Regions from separate parts of the Microbacterium sp. CCNWLW41 genome, predicted to be linked through region 2. Evidence: riboswitches for the same ligand, from Rfam matches in the RefSeq annotation. Region 2 holds a riboswitch; the other holds the start of a gene.
The links. Region 2 has a riboswitch for glycine ahead of V6R91_RS18530 (glycine cleavage system aminomethyltransferase GcvT). Riboswitches for the same ligand answer to the same signal wherever they lie in the genome.
Positions count from the first base shown of each region.

Region 1: linked by a shared signal. The riboswitch ahead of gcvT (glycine cleavage system aminomethyltransferase GcvT) and the one ahead of V6R91_RS18530 (glycine cleavage system aminomethyltransferase GcvT) in region 2 are both predicted to bind glycine.

Region 1 covers NZ_JBAOJP010000003.1:617,057-624,821, forward strand. Annotated here, with positions in the region: gene V6R91_RS14560 (ABC transporter ATP-binding protein) at 1-370, shown strand, start outside; gene V6R91_RS14565 (DUF817 domain-containing protein) at 480-1,382, shown strand; glycine riboswitch at 1,407-1,500, shown strand; glycine riboswitch at 1,501-1,596, shown strand; gene gcvT (glycine cleavage system aminomethyltransferase GcvT) at 1,646-2,752, shown strand; gene gcvH (glycine cleavage system protein GcvH) at 2,749-3,126, shown strand; gene gcvP (aminomethyl-transferring glycine dehydrogenase) at 3,183-6,002, shown strand; gene V6R91_RS14585 (hypothetical protein) at 6,180-6,710, opposite strand; gene V6R91_RS14590 (peptide ABC transporter substrate-binding protein) at 7,242-7,765, shown strand, end outside.
Region 2 covers NZ_JBAOJP010000005.1:18,285-26,049, forward strand. Annotated here, with positions in the region: gene V6R91_RS18510 (ABC transporter family substrate-binding protein) at 1-831, opposite strand, end outside; gene V6R91_RS18515 (CPBP family intramembrane glutamic endopeptidase) at 1,018-1,887, shown strand; gene gcvP (aminomethyl-transferring glycine dehydrogenase) at 1,924-4,815, opposite strand; gene gcvH (glycine cleavage system protein GcvH) at 4,812-5,195, opposite strand; gene V6R91_RS18530 (glycine cleavage system aminomethyltransferase GcvT) at 5,192-6,409, opposite strand; glycine riboswitch at 6,458-6,567, opposite strand; glycine riboswitch at 6,569-6,665, opposite strand; gene V6R91_RS18535 (MarP family serine protease) at 6,753-7,765, opposite strand, start outside.

The DNA of each region.
Region 1 (7,765 bases), on a different contig from region 2:
CGGCGGGCAGCGCCAGAGGGTGGCGATCGCGCGGGCGCTGGCTCCCGGGGCGCGGTTCATCGTGGCCGACGAGCCGGTCTCGATGCTCGACGTCTCCATCCGGCTCGGGGTCCTGAACCTCCTCGCCGACCTGCAGCGGGAGGACGACCTGGGCGTCCTGTACATCACGCACGACCTGGCCACCGCCCGCCACTTCAGCGACGAGATCATGGTGCTCTACCACGGCGACGTCGTCGAGCGCGGTCCCAGCGACGAGGTGATCCTGAACCCGCAGCACGAGTACACGCGGACGCTCCTGGATGCGGCGCCCGAGCCGGAGAACCTCGGACGCCTGCGCGACGAGGTGCGCCGCGAGCTCGCCGGCGCCTGACGACCTCCGTCCGCGCGCGGTCCCCCACGGCCGCGCGCGGACGGGGCACCTCCCGGTCCGTGCGGCGCCTTCCCAGCCGCCGAGCGCCGCGGGCGGCTAGCGTCAGCGCATGCAGCAGCCCACTCGGCTCGAAGCGCGGATCGACGCGGCCGCCCGTCGTCTCCTTCTCCGTGCGCCCTCGCGCGGTGTGCCCGGGTTCCTCGTGGAGGCCGCCGTGTTCGTCGCGAAGCAGGCGTGGGCGTGCGTGTTCGGCGCGGTCCTGCTCCTGGCGATCGTGGTCGTGCGCACGCTGTATCCCGCCGATCTCGCGCTCAGCCGGAACGATCTGCTGACGATCGTCGCGGTGCTCATCCAGGTGGTGATGATCACGACCCGCCTGGAGTCCGGCAGGGAGCTGTGGGTGATCATGCTGTTCCACGTCACGGGCACGGTCATGGAGCTCTTCAAGACGGACGTGGGCTCCTGGGCCTATGAGGCCGAGGGCGTGCTGCGCCTGGGCGCGGTGCCGCTGTTCAGCGGCTTCATGTACGCGGCCGTGGGCTCCTATCTCGTCCGGGTGCACCGGCTCTTCGACCTGACCTTCACCCGGTATCCGCCGCTGTGGGCCACGGTGGTCGTGGCCGGGCTGATCTACGCGAACTTCTTCACCCACCACTGGATGTGGGACGCCCGGTGGGTGCTGACCGCGGCGGTGGTCGCGCTGTGGCTGCCCACGGTCATGCACGCGCGGGTGTGGCGCGCCACGCTGCGGATCCCGCTGCTGCTGCCGTTCGTCGGCGTGGCGCTGTTCATCTGGATCGCCGAGAACATCGGCACGCTCACCGGCGCCTGGCTCTATCCGGACCAGGTGCAGGGATGGCAGCTCGTGTCGGCGTCCAAGATCTCGAGCTGGTTCCTCCTGATGATCATCTCGGTGGTCCTCGTCACCCTGGTCGCCCCGCCCCGGCCGCCGGCCCCCGCGCGGTCCCGGCTGCGTGGCGACGCCGGCGGCGCGCCCGTCACGGTAGAGTGAGCCACGACAAGTGAAGACGGCCGTACGATGCGTGCGGGAGAGCCCGGTGCACGCAGCCGGGCACCGAAGGAGCAAGCCTCCCCGCCAATCTCTCAGGTACCCCCACCGCAGGCATCCGGCCACTCTGGAAAGCGAGATCGCACGCTGCGATCTCCGCCGACGGTGAAAGCCCCCTCACGGGCGAAGCTCTCAGGCCCATGACAGAGGGGGAGTTCTCGGATGCCCGTGCCGCGGGTGCCCTTCCGACCCACGGGGAGAACTCCATGACCGACGCCCGCTACACCCCGCTCCGCGAGCGCCATGAGGCGCTGGGAGCGTCCTTCACCGACTTCGGCGGCTGGCAGATGCCGGTGCGGTACACCTCGGACCTCGCCGAGCACCACGCGGTCCGCGAGGCCGCCGGGGTGTTCGACATCTCGCACATGGCGGAGTTCACCGTCGACGGAGCGCGCTCCGGCGAGTACCTCGACTACGCGCTGGCGGGCCGGCTGTCGGCGCTGCCCGTCGGCAAGGCCAAGTACTCGCTGCTGCTCGCCGAGGACGGCGGGATCATCGACGACGTGATCGTCTACCGCCTGGCCGAGGAGCGTTTCCTCATCATCTCCAACGCCGGCAACCGGGAGGCCGTGAGCGCGGCGCTGAGCACGCGTTCCGCGCCGTTCGACGTGACGGTGGCCGACGTGTCCGACGACTACGCGCTGATCGCCGTGCAGGGCCCCGCCGCCGAGGCGATCGTCTCGGCGGTCGACGGGATCGACGACGTCAGCGTGCCCTGGGCCGAGCAGCGGTACTACGCCTGGGCGGACGCCACGTTCCGGGGTGAGCCGCTCCTGCTCGCGCGGACCGGCTACACCGGCGAGGACGGCTTCGAGCTGCTCGTCCCGGCGGCCGCCGCGGCGGCGCTCTGGGACGCGGTCCTCGCTGCGGGCGACGGGCACGGCATCGTCCCCGCCGGTCTCGCCGCCCGCGACACCCTCCGTCTGGAGGCGGGCATGCCGCTGTACGGCCACGAGCTCACGCGCGATACCAAGCCGGCCCAGGCGGGCCTCGGGCGCGTCGTCGTCACCGACAAGGACCGCTTCATCGGCAAGGACGCTGTCGTGCCCGCCGAGGACGCCCGGGTACTCGTCGGCCTGTCCGCCGAGGGACGCCGGGCCGGGCGCGCCGGCTACCCGGTCGTCACCGAGGACGGCGCCGTCGTCGGAGAGATCACCAGCGGCGCCCTGAGCCCCACGCTCGGGCATCCCATCGCCATGGCCTACGTCGATCCCGCGCTCGCCGCGGGGGAGACCCCCCTGTTCCTCGACGTGCGCGGGACGAGGATCCCCGCGAACGTCACCGCCCTGCCTTTCTACCGGAGGAAGAAATGACCGATCTGAACACCCTGCGTTACAGCGAAGAGCACGAGTGGGTCGCCGCTGACGGCACCACCGCGACGGTCGGGATCACCGACTACGCCGCCGACAAGCTCGGTGACGTCGTCTTCGTGGAGCTGCCCGCCGTGGGCACCGAGATCACCGCCGGAAGCGTCGTGGGCGAGATCGAGTCCACCAAGTCCGTCGGCGAGCTCTACGCGCCGGTGGCCGGCACCGTCGTCGCCGTGAACGAGGCCGTCGTGGACGACCCGTCCCTCGTGAACGCGGCGCCGTTCGAGGGCGGCTGGCTGCTCAAGCTCGAGGTCGCCGACGGCGCCGTCGACGCGCTGATGGACCGCGCCGCCTACGTGGCGCTCACGGAGGGCTGAGGGTGACCGCGTTCGCCGACCGCCACATCGGGACCACCGCCGCCGCGCAGCGCGAGATGCTCGCCGCGATCGGCATCGCCGTCGCCGAGCAGGAGCGTCCCGTCGACGCGCTCATGCGCGACGCCGTGCCCGCGTCGATCCGCGACGAGGGCCGCGAGAGCGTGCTGCCGGCCGCCGCCAGCGAGGCGCAGGCCCTGGCGGAGCTGCGCGGACTCGCCGCGCAGAACGTCGTCAACCGCGCCATGATCGGCCTCGGCTACCACGGCACGATCACCCCGAGCGTCATCCAGCGCAACGTCCTGGAGAACCCGTCCTGGTACACGGCGTACACGCCGTACCAGCCCGAGATCTCGCAGGGGCGGCTGGAGGCGCTGATCAACTTCCAGACGATGGTCTCTGAGCTCACCGGCCTGGACACCGCGAACTCGTCGATGCTGGACGAGTCGACGGCCGTCGCCGAGGGCATGCTCCTGGTCCGGCGGGCGTCGAAGGCCACCTCGAACGTGTTCGTGGTGGACGCGGACGCCCTGCCGCAGACCAAGGCCCTCCTTGCGACGCGCGCCGAGGCGGTGGGGATCGAGCTCGTCGAGCGCGACCTCGCCGGGGGCGAGACGCTGCCGGAGGAGCTGTTCGGCCTGTTCGTGCAGTACCCGGGGGCGTCGGGACGCGTCTGGGACCCGTCGGGTGTGATCGATGCGGCGCATGTCGCCGGCGGTCTCGCCGTGGTCGGTGCGGATCTGCTCGCGCTCACCCTGATCGCCTCGCCCGGCTCGCTCGGCGCGGACGTCGCGGTGGGCACGACCCAGCGCTTCGGCGTGCCGATGGGCTTCGGCGGCCCGCACGCGGGATACATGTCGGTGCGGTCGGGGCTGGAGCGCCAGCTGCCCGGCCGTCTGGTCGGGGTCTCGCAGGACGCGGACGGCCACCCGGCCTACCGCCTCGCGCTGCAGACCCGCGAGCAGCACATCCGCCGCGAGAAGGCGACGTCCAACATCTGCACCGCGCAGGTGCTGCTGGCCGTGATGGCCTCGATGTACGCCGTCTACCACGGCCCCGAGGGGCTGGCGCAGATCGCCCGTCGCATCGCCGCGCTGGCCTGGTTCGTCGCCGAGGAGCTGCGCACGTCCGGGGTCGAGGTCGTCCACGACGCGTTCTTCGACACCGTGACCGTGCGCGTCCCGGGCGGCGCGGCCGACGCGGTGGCGCGGGCCCGCGACGAGCACGGGATCCTGCTGCGCCTGGTCGACGCCGACACCGTCGGGGTCACCCTCGACGAGACGACGACCTTCGAGGAGGTGCTCGCCGTGCTCGGCGTCCTGGGTGCGGGGGGCGGGGCGTTCGGGTTCGCCGTCGGCACGAACGACGCCCTTCCGGACGGCCTGCGTCGGCGGGACGACTACCTGACGCACCCGGTCTTCCACGCGCACCGGTCGGAGACGGCCATGATGCGGTACCTGAAGACGCTCGCGGACCGCGACTACGCGCTCGACCGCGGGATGATCCCGCTCGGCTCGTGCACGATGAAGCTGAACGCCGCGACGGAGATGGCGGCCATCACCTGGCCCGAGTTCGCCCAGCTGCACCCGTTCGCCCCCGAGGAGGACGTCCGGGGCTCGCTGGCGCTCATCGATCAGCTCGAGTCCTGGCTCGCCGACGTGACCGGGTACGACGCCGTGTCGCTGCAGCCGAACGCCGGCTCGCAGGGGGAACTCGCGGGCCTGCTCGCCATCCGCGGCTACCACCACGCCAACGGCGACGCTCACCGCACCGTGTGCCTCATCCCGTCCTCCGCGCACGGCACGAACGCCGCGTCGGCGGTCCTCGCCGGGATGAAGGTCGTCGTGGTGGCGACGGACGAGCAGGGCAACGTCGACCTCGGCGACCTGCGCGCGAAGATCGACGCCCATGCGGACGAGCTCGCCGCTCTGATGATCACCTACCCGTCGACGCACGGCGTGTACGAGCACGACGTCCTCGACATCACCGCCGCGGTGCACGCGGCGGGCGGTCAGGTGTACATCGACGGGGCGAACCTCAACGCGCTGCTCGGCTACGCGCGCTTCGGCGACCTCGGCGGCGACGTCTCGCACCTGAACCTGCACAAGACCTTCGCCATCCCGCACGGCGGCGGCGGTCCCGGTGTGGGCCCCGTCGCGGCCAAGGCGCACCTGGCTCCGTTCCTGCCCGGGCACCCGCAGGCGCAGCGGGCCGAGCACGCCGGAGGTTTCGTGTTCGAGGGCGGACCGGTCTCGGCGGCCCCGTACGGGTCCGCCGGCGTCCTGCCGATCTCGTGGGCGTATGTGCGGATGATGGGCGCGGCGGGCCTGGCCGACGCGACGGCCGCGGCCGTGCTGGCGGCGAACTACGTCGCCGCGCGCCTGGAGGCCCACTACCCGGTCCTCTACACGGGCGAGACCGGGCGGGTCGCGCACGAGTGCATCCTCGACCTGCGTCCCCTCAAGGACGCGACGGGGATCACCGTGGACGACGTCGCCAAGCGGCTCATCGACTACGGGTTCCACGCCCCGACCATGTCCTTCCCGGTGGCGGGCACCCTCATGGTGGAGCCGACCGAGTCGGAGGACCTCGGGGAGCTGGAGCGCTTCATCGAGGCGATGATCCAGATCAAGGCGGAGGCGGACGCCGTCGCGTCCGGGCGCTGGCCCGCCGACGACAACCCCCTCGTGAACGCGCCGCACACGGCGGCGTCGCTGATCGCGGGGGAGTGGGGGCACGCCTACACCCGCGAGCAGGCCGCCTACCCGGTGCACTCCCTGATCGCCGGCAAGTACTGGCCGCCGGTGCGGCGGATCGACAACGCCTACGGCGACCGCAACCTCGTGTGCGCCTGCCCTCCGGTGGAGGCCTTCACCTGAGCGTGCGCGACCGATCGACGCGGGCCCCGGACACCGTCCGGGGCCCGCGGTGCGTTTCCGTCAGGCGGGGCTGAGCGCATAGAAGGACGATCGAACCACCAAATCTCGATGATATTCACACATTCACAATGTGAAATGGTGGCCTATAATCGATGAGTCCGTCTGGTGGCGGCGAATTTATCGGTAGAACCCCGCGATGGTGGTCAACTGGCCAGGCAGGACGATGTAGTTTGTCACCCGGAACACTTCGCCCGAGCTTCCCTTCGTCCATGTCTGGTTGACTGCCCAGTCTGTGCAGGGGGCGGGCATGCCTGCTCCCTTGATCATGTTCCTGGCAGGGCCGAGAGAGGTCTGATTGCTGCCCTCCCTGCTCAATTCCGGTCGAACCCAGATTCCGGAATTGTCTGGCCCGCTATAGCACAACCGAATGAAATCGATGTGGACTGAATCGGCCGTCTTATTTCCAAAGTAGGCGTTTACGGTGAGAACGTGCTTGTTGCCTGCGCTGTCGTACCAGTCCGTGACCAGGCCGAGGGCGGATGCCGAACCGATCGTTCCCGTCGCCAGAGGGGCGGCTTGCGCGGGAACCGAACCGACCAAGGCCAAAGCTGCGGATGCGCAGAATGCTGCTATGAGGCGAACTAGTCGAATTCGCTGGCGCGTTCCTTTGGATGTGTTGGCATGCTTCTGGGTGATTGAGTGGAACATCCTTGTCTCCTTTGGCTGCGGATGATTCCCTACTCAGTAAATGTGTGCATCCAAAAATTTCAAAGGCATATCCCCAAGGGGTTATAACCTTGTATGCTTATGTCTGGAGATTGGAATGCATAACTTAGTCAACACGCTGGTCCAGCATGGGGGCAGTCAGTCGGCCAGAATACTGGCGTGGTGAGTATTCGAGTAGTCCGGGCTGGTGAATCTTCGAGTTGAGACACGAAACTGTCGATCCTTTTTAAGGGATCCTCATAGCGTGCGAGGTTTCCTCGCCGAGCCTTGGCGGTCCTGCTGGTGGGCAACCAATGAGCCGCGAACGGCGCACGGGCACTCTGGGGCGTCACGGGGTGAGACAGCGTCGATCTGATCGCGCCACTGGAGGTACGTTCTGTCCTCAGGTCACCACTCAGTAACGGTTGATTCACGCGGTTACGGGATCGGCAGGACGGCGGTTACCCTGGGGTATCCCTACGCGCTCGATGACGAGCGCGCAGTTTGCTGTATCAGGTCCACAGGAGGACACAAGTGAAGCGCAACAAGATCGCCCTCACGGGCGTCGCGCTGCTCGCGGCGGGTACCCTCGCGCTCGCGGGCTGCGCAGGTGGTGGATCCGGATCGACCGACAAGGGCGACACCGGAAGCAACGCCAAGGCGGATCCCGACGCCATCATCACGACGAACGGTTCGGAGCCGGAGAACCCGCTGATCCCGACCAACACCAACGAGGTCGGCGGCGGCAAGATCCTCGACGAGATCTTCGCCGGTCTCGTCTACTACGACGCGGACGGCAAGCCGGTCAACGACATGGCCGAGGAGATCGTCACCGAGGACCCGCAGCACCTCACGATCAAGCTCAAGAAGGGCCAGAAGTTCACCGACGGCGAGGAAGTCACCGCGGACAACTTCATCAAGGCCTGGAACGAGGGCGCGAAGGCCTCCAACGCGCACCTGTCCAGCTACTTCTTCGAGGACATCGAAGGCTACAACGCCGAGACCGACTCCCCGCTCACGGGGTTGGAGCAGGTCGACGACTACACGTTCACGGTCGC
Region 2 (7,765 bases):
CTGGTCGGCGACGTAGTCGCTGATCATGTACGGGCCGCTCGCGGTGACCAGCTCGGGGTCGTCGGGCATCTCGGTGAAGTTGAAGCCCGAGTTCCAGAACGACGAGATCGGCGCCAGCGCGGCGGCGTCCTCGTCCTGGATCGCGTCGAGGATCGCCTGCTTGGCCGCCTCGTTGTCGTCGAGCTCGAGAGCCTTCTTCGCGACGATGTGGGCCGGCAGCATCGCTCCGACACCCGCGAACGTGAGCTCCCAGTCCACGAAGGGCTGGTCGTACGTCATCGTGATCGACTTGCCGTCGTCGCCGACCTCGGGGGTCTCCGAGACCAGGCCGAGGCCCGACGTGGGCGTCGCACCCGAGTCGAAGTAGACGACATCGGTCGGGAACGACTCGGTGAACTCACCCGTGTCGGGGTCGGTGAACTCTGCCGGGTCGAAGTCCGGGGTGTCCAGCGAGCGCGAGTTGGCGGCCCAGTGCAGCAGCATGTCGGCGGCGTCGACGGGCGTGCCGTCGGACCAGCTCGCGTCGTCGGAGATCGTGTACTTGACGGTGAGCGGGTCTTCGCTGACGAGCTCGTACGAGCCGAACGACTCGTTCTTCACCAGCTCCGGCGTGTTGTCGTAGTAGTTGAAGCCGTCGAGCACCAAGTAGTTGATGTTGTTGTTCGCGGTCGCGTTGCCGAACGACGTGTTGCCGTTCATCGAGTAGAACGCCTGGTTCCACGCAGCCGTGATCGACGAGCCTTCGACGAGACCGGAGTCATCGTTGTTCTCTTCGCCACCACCGGCGGTGCAGCCCGAGATCACCAGTGCGCCGACTGCGGTGAGTGCCACCGCAGTCGAGATGCGCTTAATTCTCACTGTTCCTCCTGTGCAGGGTAATGCGCACACGACCAGTCGATGACCGGTCGGTGCGCGGATGGGAACACGATAAGCACCGGCTGTGAGATGGTCAAAACGATCGACGAAAACGTTACAGAGCCTTAACTCAATCGACGCCGAGTGTGACAATCTGACAAGATGACTCCCCCGAACGCGCCCGCGAACCAGAGGGAATCCACTACCCTTCCCCGGCTGGACCGGTATGGCCGGCAGCGACTGCGGTGGGAGGTCTGGATCGTCCTGGCGATCACGGTCGGCCAGTCCGCCGTGTACTCCGTCCTCTCGCTCGTCCGCAAGCTCCTCGCACCCGTCCCGCTGGGTTCGCAGCAGACGCAGGTCAATCCGTCGCGCGACGCCCAGGCGGTCTGGGACGTGGTGTATCAGCTCCTGTCGGTCTTCTTCGCGCTGGCGCTCGTGGCCCTCGTCGTCTACCTGCTGTGGGAGCCGGGTGGCAACGCGCTGCGCCGCATCGGGCTGGACTTCACGCGGTTCGGCGGCGACGTCGGCCGCGGCATCCTGCTCGCCGCCGTCATCGGCCTGCCGGGGCTCGCGCTGTACGCCGTCGGACGGGTGCTGGGCATCACGGTCGCGGTGGTGGCCTCGCCGCTGGACGCGGCGTGGTACACCGTCCCCCTCCTCCTGCTGTCCGCCCTGCGCGCCGGGCTGACGGAGGAGGTCATCTTCATCGGCTACCTCTTCGACCGCCTGCGCCGCCTGGGCTGGGGCGACTGGACGATCATCCTCACGACCGCCGCGCTGCGCGGCGCGTACCACGCCTACCAGGGCATCGGCGCGATCGTCGGCAACATCGTGATGGGCATCGTCTTCGGCTGGTGCTACCGCCGATGGGGCCGGGTCATGCCGCTCGTGATCGCGCACACGGTGCTCGACGTCGTCGCCTTCGTCGGGTACCCGCTCGCCGTCGCCCTCTGGCCCGGCGTCTTCGCGCCCGTCCCGACGCCGACCCTCACCCCGACCCCGACCCCGACTCCGGCCGCCGCGTCCTGACGGGCCAGGCCGCGGCATCCCGTCGCTCCGGGGGTGTCAGGCGAACGCCTCGATCGGGGGGCACGCGCACACGAGGTTCCGGTCGCCGTAGGCCTGGTCGATGCGGCGCACCGGCGGCCAGTACTTCGTGCGCACGAGCGCGTGGACGGGATACACGGCGGTCTCGCGGGAGTACGGATGCGACCACTCGCCGGCCACGACCGACTCGGCGGTGTGGGGGGCGTTGACCAGCGGGTTGTCGGCGGCGGGCCACTCCCCCGCGGCCACACGGTCGGCCTCGGCCTTGATCGCGATCATCGCCTCGATGAAGCGCTCGATCTCGGCCAGGTCCTCGGACTCCGTGGGCTCCACCATGAGCGTCCCCGCGACCGGGAACGACATCGTCGGGGCGTGGAAGCCGTAGTCGATGAGACGCTTGGCCACGTCGTCCACGGTCACGCCGGTGGCCTCACGCAGCGGGCGCAGGTCGAGGATGCACTCGTGCGCGACGAGTCCCCCCTCACCGGTGTAGAGCACCGGGTAGTGCTCGCGGAGCCGGAACGCGATGTAGTTCGCGGCGAGCACCGCGGACGCGGTCGCCGCGCGGAGGCCCTCGGCGCCCATCATCCGCACGTACGCCCACGAGATCGGCAGGATGCTCGCCGAGCCGTGGGGCGCGGCAGAGATCGGGCCGCCGTCGAACACGCCGCCGGCGTGGTCCTTGCGCTGCGAGAACGGGTGGCTCGGCAGGAACGGCGCGAGGTGCGCCTTGGCCGCGACCGGGCCGACGCCCGGTCCGCCGCCGCCGTGGGGGATCGCGAACGTCTTGTGCAGGTTCAGGTGCGACACGTCGCCGCCGAGGTCGCCGAACCGGGCATAGCCCAGCAGCGCGTTGAGGTTCGCGCCGTCGACGTACACCTGGCCGCCGGCGTCGTGCACCGCCTGCGTGATCTCCAGCACGTCCTGCTCGTACACGCCGTGCGTCGACGGGTACGTGATCATGAGCGCGGCGAGCTCGTCTGCGTGCGCCGCGATCTTCGCACGCAGGTCCTCGAGGTCGACGTTGCCCTGGTCGTCGCAGGCCACGACGACCACCCGCATCCCCGCGAGCACGGCGGATGCCGCGTTGGTGCCGTGCGCCGACGATGGGATGAGGCAGACCGTGCGACCCGGGTCGCCGTTCGCCCGGTGATAGCCGCGGATCGCCATGAGCCCGGCGAGCTCGCCCTGCGACCCCGCGTTCGGCTGCAGCGAGACGGCGTCGTAGCCAGTCACCTCCGCCAGCCACACCTCGAGCTGCTCGATCATCGCGAGATAGCCGTGCACGTCGGCCTCGGGGGCGAACGGGTGCACCCGTGAGAACTCCGGCCACGACACCGCCGCCATCTCGGTGGCCGCGTTCAGCTTCATCGTGCACGAGCCGAGCGGGATCATGCCGCGATCCAGCGCGTAGTCGCGATCGGCGAGCTGCTTGAGATAGCGCATCATGGCCGTCTCGGAGCGGTGGGTGTTGAACACCGGGTGGGTGAGGAACTCCTCGACGCGGCGGAGCTCCGCCGGCACGCCCGCGAGCGGCTCGGCGTCGGTGAACGGCAGCACGCGCTCCCCCTGGGCGCCCGCACCGAGGAACTCCCCCTCCGGCAGGCCGAACGCCCACGCGACGGCCGCCAGGTCGTCCTCGGTCGTGGTCTCGTCGACCGAGACGCCGACCGTCGCGTCGTCCGCCCAGAAGAGCTGATACCCGCGCTCCCGCGCGCGCTCGATCACGCGTCGCGACGCACCGGGCGTCGCGACGCGGATGGTGTCGAAGAACGAGTCCGACCGCAGCGACAGCCCGTACTCGCGCAGTCGCGCGCCGAGCGCCTCGGCCTTCTTCGCGACGTCGGTCGCGATCGCGCGAAGGCCGTCGGGACCGTGGTAGACCGCGTACATCGAGGCCATCACCGCCAGCAGCACCTGCGAGGTGCAGATGTTCGACGTGGCCTTCTCGCGCCGGATGTGCTGCTCGCGCGTCTGCAGCGCGAGGCGGTAGGCGGCGTGACCGGCGGCATCCTGCGACACCCCGACCAGGCGTCCCGGCAGCTGCCGCTCCAGACCCTGACGCACCGCCATGTAGCCGGCGTGCGGGCCGCCGAATCCGAGCGGCACGCCGAACCTCTGGGTCGTGCCGACGGCCACGTCGGCACCGAACGATCCGGGTGAGCGCAGCAGCGTCAGCGCGAGGATGTCCGCGGCGACGACGACGAGACCGCCCGCGACGTGCGCCGCATCGACGACGCCCGAGGGGTCCCAGACGTTCCCCGAGGCGCCCGGGTACTGGACCAGCACGCCGAAGAGCTCGTCGGGCAGCGTCGCGCCGCGGGCGAGGTCGAGCTCGACGAGCCGGATGCCGACGGCCGCCGCCCGGTGGGCGAGCAGGGCCTTCGTCTGCGGGAGCGTGTCGGCGTCGACCACGAAAACGTCGGAGGCGGACTTGGAGCCGCGCCGGGCGACGAGCATGCCCTCGACGACCGCGGTGGACTCGTCGAGCATCGACGCGTTCGCCGTCGCGAGACCAGTGAGATCGGTCACCATCGTCTGGAAGTTGATCAGCGCCTCGAGCCGGCCCTGCGAGATCTCGGGCTGATAGGGCGTGTAGGCGGTGTACCACGAGGGGTTCTCGAGCACGTTGCGCGCGATGACCGACGGGGTGAGCGTGTCGGCGTAGCCGAGTCCGATCATCGGGCGCGCGGTGCGGTTCTGCGACGCCAGCGCGCGCAGCTCGGCGAGCGCCTGCGCCTCCGTCGCAGCGGGCGGGATGTCGCTCGTGGACCGCGGCGTGGCGTGGATGGATGCCGGCACCGCCGCCGCCACGAGCGCGTCGACGCTGTCGTAGCCGAGCGCGTCCAGCATGAGCCGCTGGGCCGCGGCATCCGTCCCGATGTGACGGTCGGCGAACAGACCCGTCATTCGGCGCCCCCGGTCAGCGAGATGTACGCGTCGCGGTCCAGGAGGCCCGCCACCGCGGCGGGGTCGACCGTGATCTTCACGAGCCACCCGGCGCCGAACGGGTCGGCGTTGACGAGACCGGGGTCGTCCACCACGGCGTCGTTGACCGCGACGACCTCGCCCGTCAGCGGCGCGTACAGCTCGCCCACCGACTTCGTCGACTCGATCTCGCCCACGACGGTGGCGGCCGTGACGGCGCTCCCCACGGCGGGCAGCTCCACGAACACGACGTCGCCGAGCTTGTCGGCGGCGTATGAGGTGATGCCGACGGTGGCCACATCGCCGTCGAGGGCGACCCACTCGTGCTCGGCGGTGTACTTGAGGGCGGTGAGGTCGGTCATGTGTTCCTCCGATAGAAGGGCAGGGCGGTCACGGTCGCGGGGATGCGCGTCCCCCGCACGTCGATGTAGAGCTCGGTCGCGGGCGCGCTCGCCGCGGGCGGGACGAAGGCCATGGCGATCGGATGCCCCAGGGTCGGGCTGAGCGCGCCGCTGGTGATCTCGCCCACCGGCGTGTCGGCGTCGGGGCTGTCGAAGACGGCGTACCCGGCGCGGCCGGCGCGACGCCCCTCCGCGACGAGGCCGACGAGCACCGGGGCGTCGGCGGCGGCGCCGGCCTCCAGTGCGGCACGTCCGACGAAGTCGGCGTCCTTCGTCTTCAGCGGCGCGACGCGGCCCAGTCCGGCCTGGGCGGGCAGGACGTCGAGCGAGAGCTCATGGCCGTAGAGCGGCATGCCGGCCTCCAGACGCAGGGTGTCCCGTGCGGCGAGGCCCGCCGGCACCAGGCCGAGCGGTTCGCCGGCCGCGAGCAGCGCATCCCAGAGGGCACCGGCCGCACGGTTCGGAACGAGCAGCTCGAAGCCGTCCTCGCCCGTGTACCCGGTGCGGCCGATGAAGACGTGCTCGCCGTGGAACCGCGACGAGGACCATGCGTAGTATCCGAGGTCCTCGAGCGACGGGTCGGTGCCCTCCAGCGGGGCGGCCTCCAGCACAGCGCGCGCGATGGGGCCCTGCACCGCGATGAGCGCGACCTCGTCGGTGATGTCCGCGACGGTCGCGACGCCGCTCACGCCCTCGAGGTGGAGGAACGCCTCGGTGCCCGCGCCGGCGGGAGGATCTGCGGCGAAGGACGCTGCCACGGGCGCGCGGCGCGCGCGCTCGGCGAACGCGGCGGCCACGGCATCCCGGTTCCCGGCGTTCGCGATCACCAGGAAGCGGTCGTCCGCGATGCGGTAGACGATGACGTCGTCGACGATGCCGCCGTCCTCGGACAGCACGAGCGAGTACTTCGCCTTCCCGACCCGCATCGGCGAGATCGCGCCCGCCACCGCGTAGTCCAGGAATGCGGCGGCGTCGCGACCGGTGACGAGGAACTCGGCCATGTGCGAGATGTCGAACAGGCCCGCGGCGGTGCGGACCGCGTGGTGCTCGGCGAGGTCCGAGGTGTAGCGCACCGGCATCAGCCAGCCGCCGAAGTCGGTGAAGGAGGCGCCGAGCGCCTCGTGGCGCGCATGCAGGACGGTGGTGCGGGGCGGAGCGTCGCTCGGTTCGGTCATGAGTTCTCCCGGTCGTGGGCGGGCAGGCGCCTGTCGACGCCTGTGAACTCCCCCTCTGTCATGGGCCTGAGAGCTTCGCCGGATGCGAGGCATCCTGCTTTCACCGTCGGCGGATCCCGGGCGACGCGTCGCGTCGCTTGAATCGCTTTCCAGAGTCGGCCTGCCCGAACGGTACGCGTACCTGAGAGATTGGCGGGGAGGCTTGCTCCTTCGGTGCCCGGCGATCGCGCTGCCGAGGCTCTCCCGCCCGGGTCATGGGCCGTTGTTGACTTGCGGGGCCAGCATACCGGTCGGCGACCCGATCCACGCGGTTTCGGCGATTCCGTCCGCCGCCGCCGCCGGTTCAGCCCACGCAGGACCCCGACGAGACCGGGTCCGACAGCGACGGCGCCTGGGCGGCGACCGGGGTGAGCTCGGCCATCGTCATGGCGTAGCCGAGGTCCTCGTCGTTCTCCGCCCGCGCGAAGACGACGCCCGCGACGGCACCGTCGGCGGTCAGCACCGGACCGCCCGAGTTGCCCGGCCGCACCACGGACTGCAGCGCATAGATCTCGCGGGGGTTCCACGACTCGTCGTACACGTCGGGGACCGTGGCGGTGCCCACCGACTGCACCGCCGCCGGCACCATGGCGAACGGGCCGCCGAAGGGGTAGCCCTGCACGACGGCCGCGTCGCCGGCGGCGAGCGTGGGAGCGAACGGCAGGGCGGTGGCGCCGAGCTCGTCGACGGCGATCACGGCGATGTCGTCCACGGGATCGAAGTACACGACGCGTCCCTCGCGCGCGGCGACGCCCGGGAGCTCGACGATGGGCGTGTCGACGCCCGCCACGACGTGCGCGTTGGTGACGACGCGGTCGGCGGCGACGACGAATCCGGTCCCGGCCGATCCGCGTCCGCAGGCGTACGCGTTGCCGGTGATGCGGGCGACGGATGCCGCGGCGCGCTGCAGCTCCGGATCGTCCAGGGCGACCGGCGGTGCCGGCTCGACGGTGACCGGCCCGAGGAGCTGGCCGAGGCCGGGCAGCCCGTCGTCGAGGACGGCGCCGCGCAGCTCCGCGAGGGCCGCCGCGACCGGGTCGGGCGTGGCGGCCTCGATGCCCCGCAGGATGCTCGAGGACGCGACGGCCGACGAGACCCCCGGGATGCCGGCGACGGCGACCGCAGGAGCCACGAGGGCGAGCGCGAGGACGGCGGCGAACACCGAGGCGACGCCACCGAGGAAGCGCTCGACGCCGCGGAGCTTCAGCCGGTCGGCGCCCGAGCGCAGCGCCGAGCCGATGGCGGAGCCCAGCGCCGCCCCCACGAACACGAGGCCGACCGCCGTGAGGAGCACGGCGGGGCCGCGCCACACCGGCG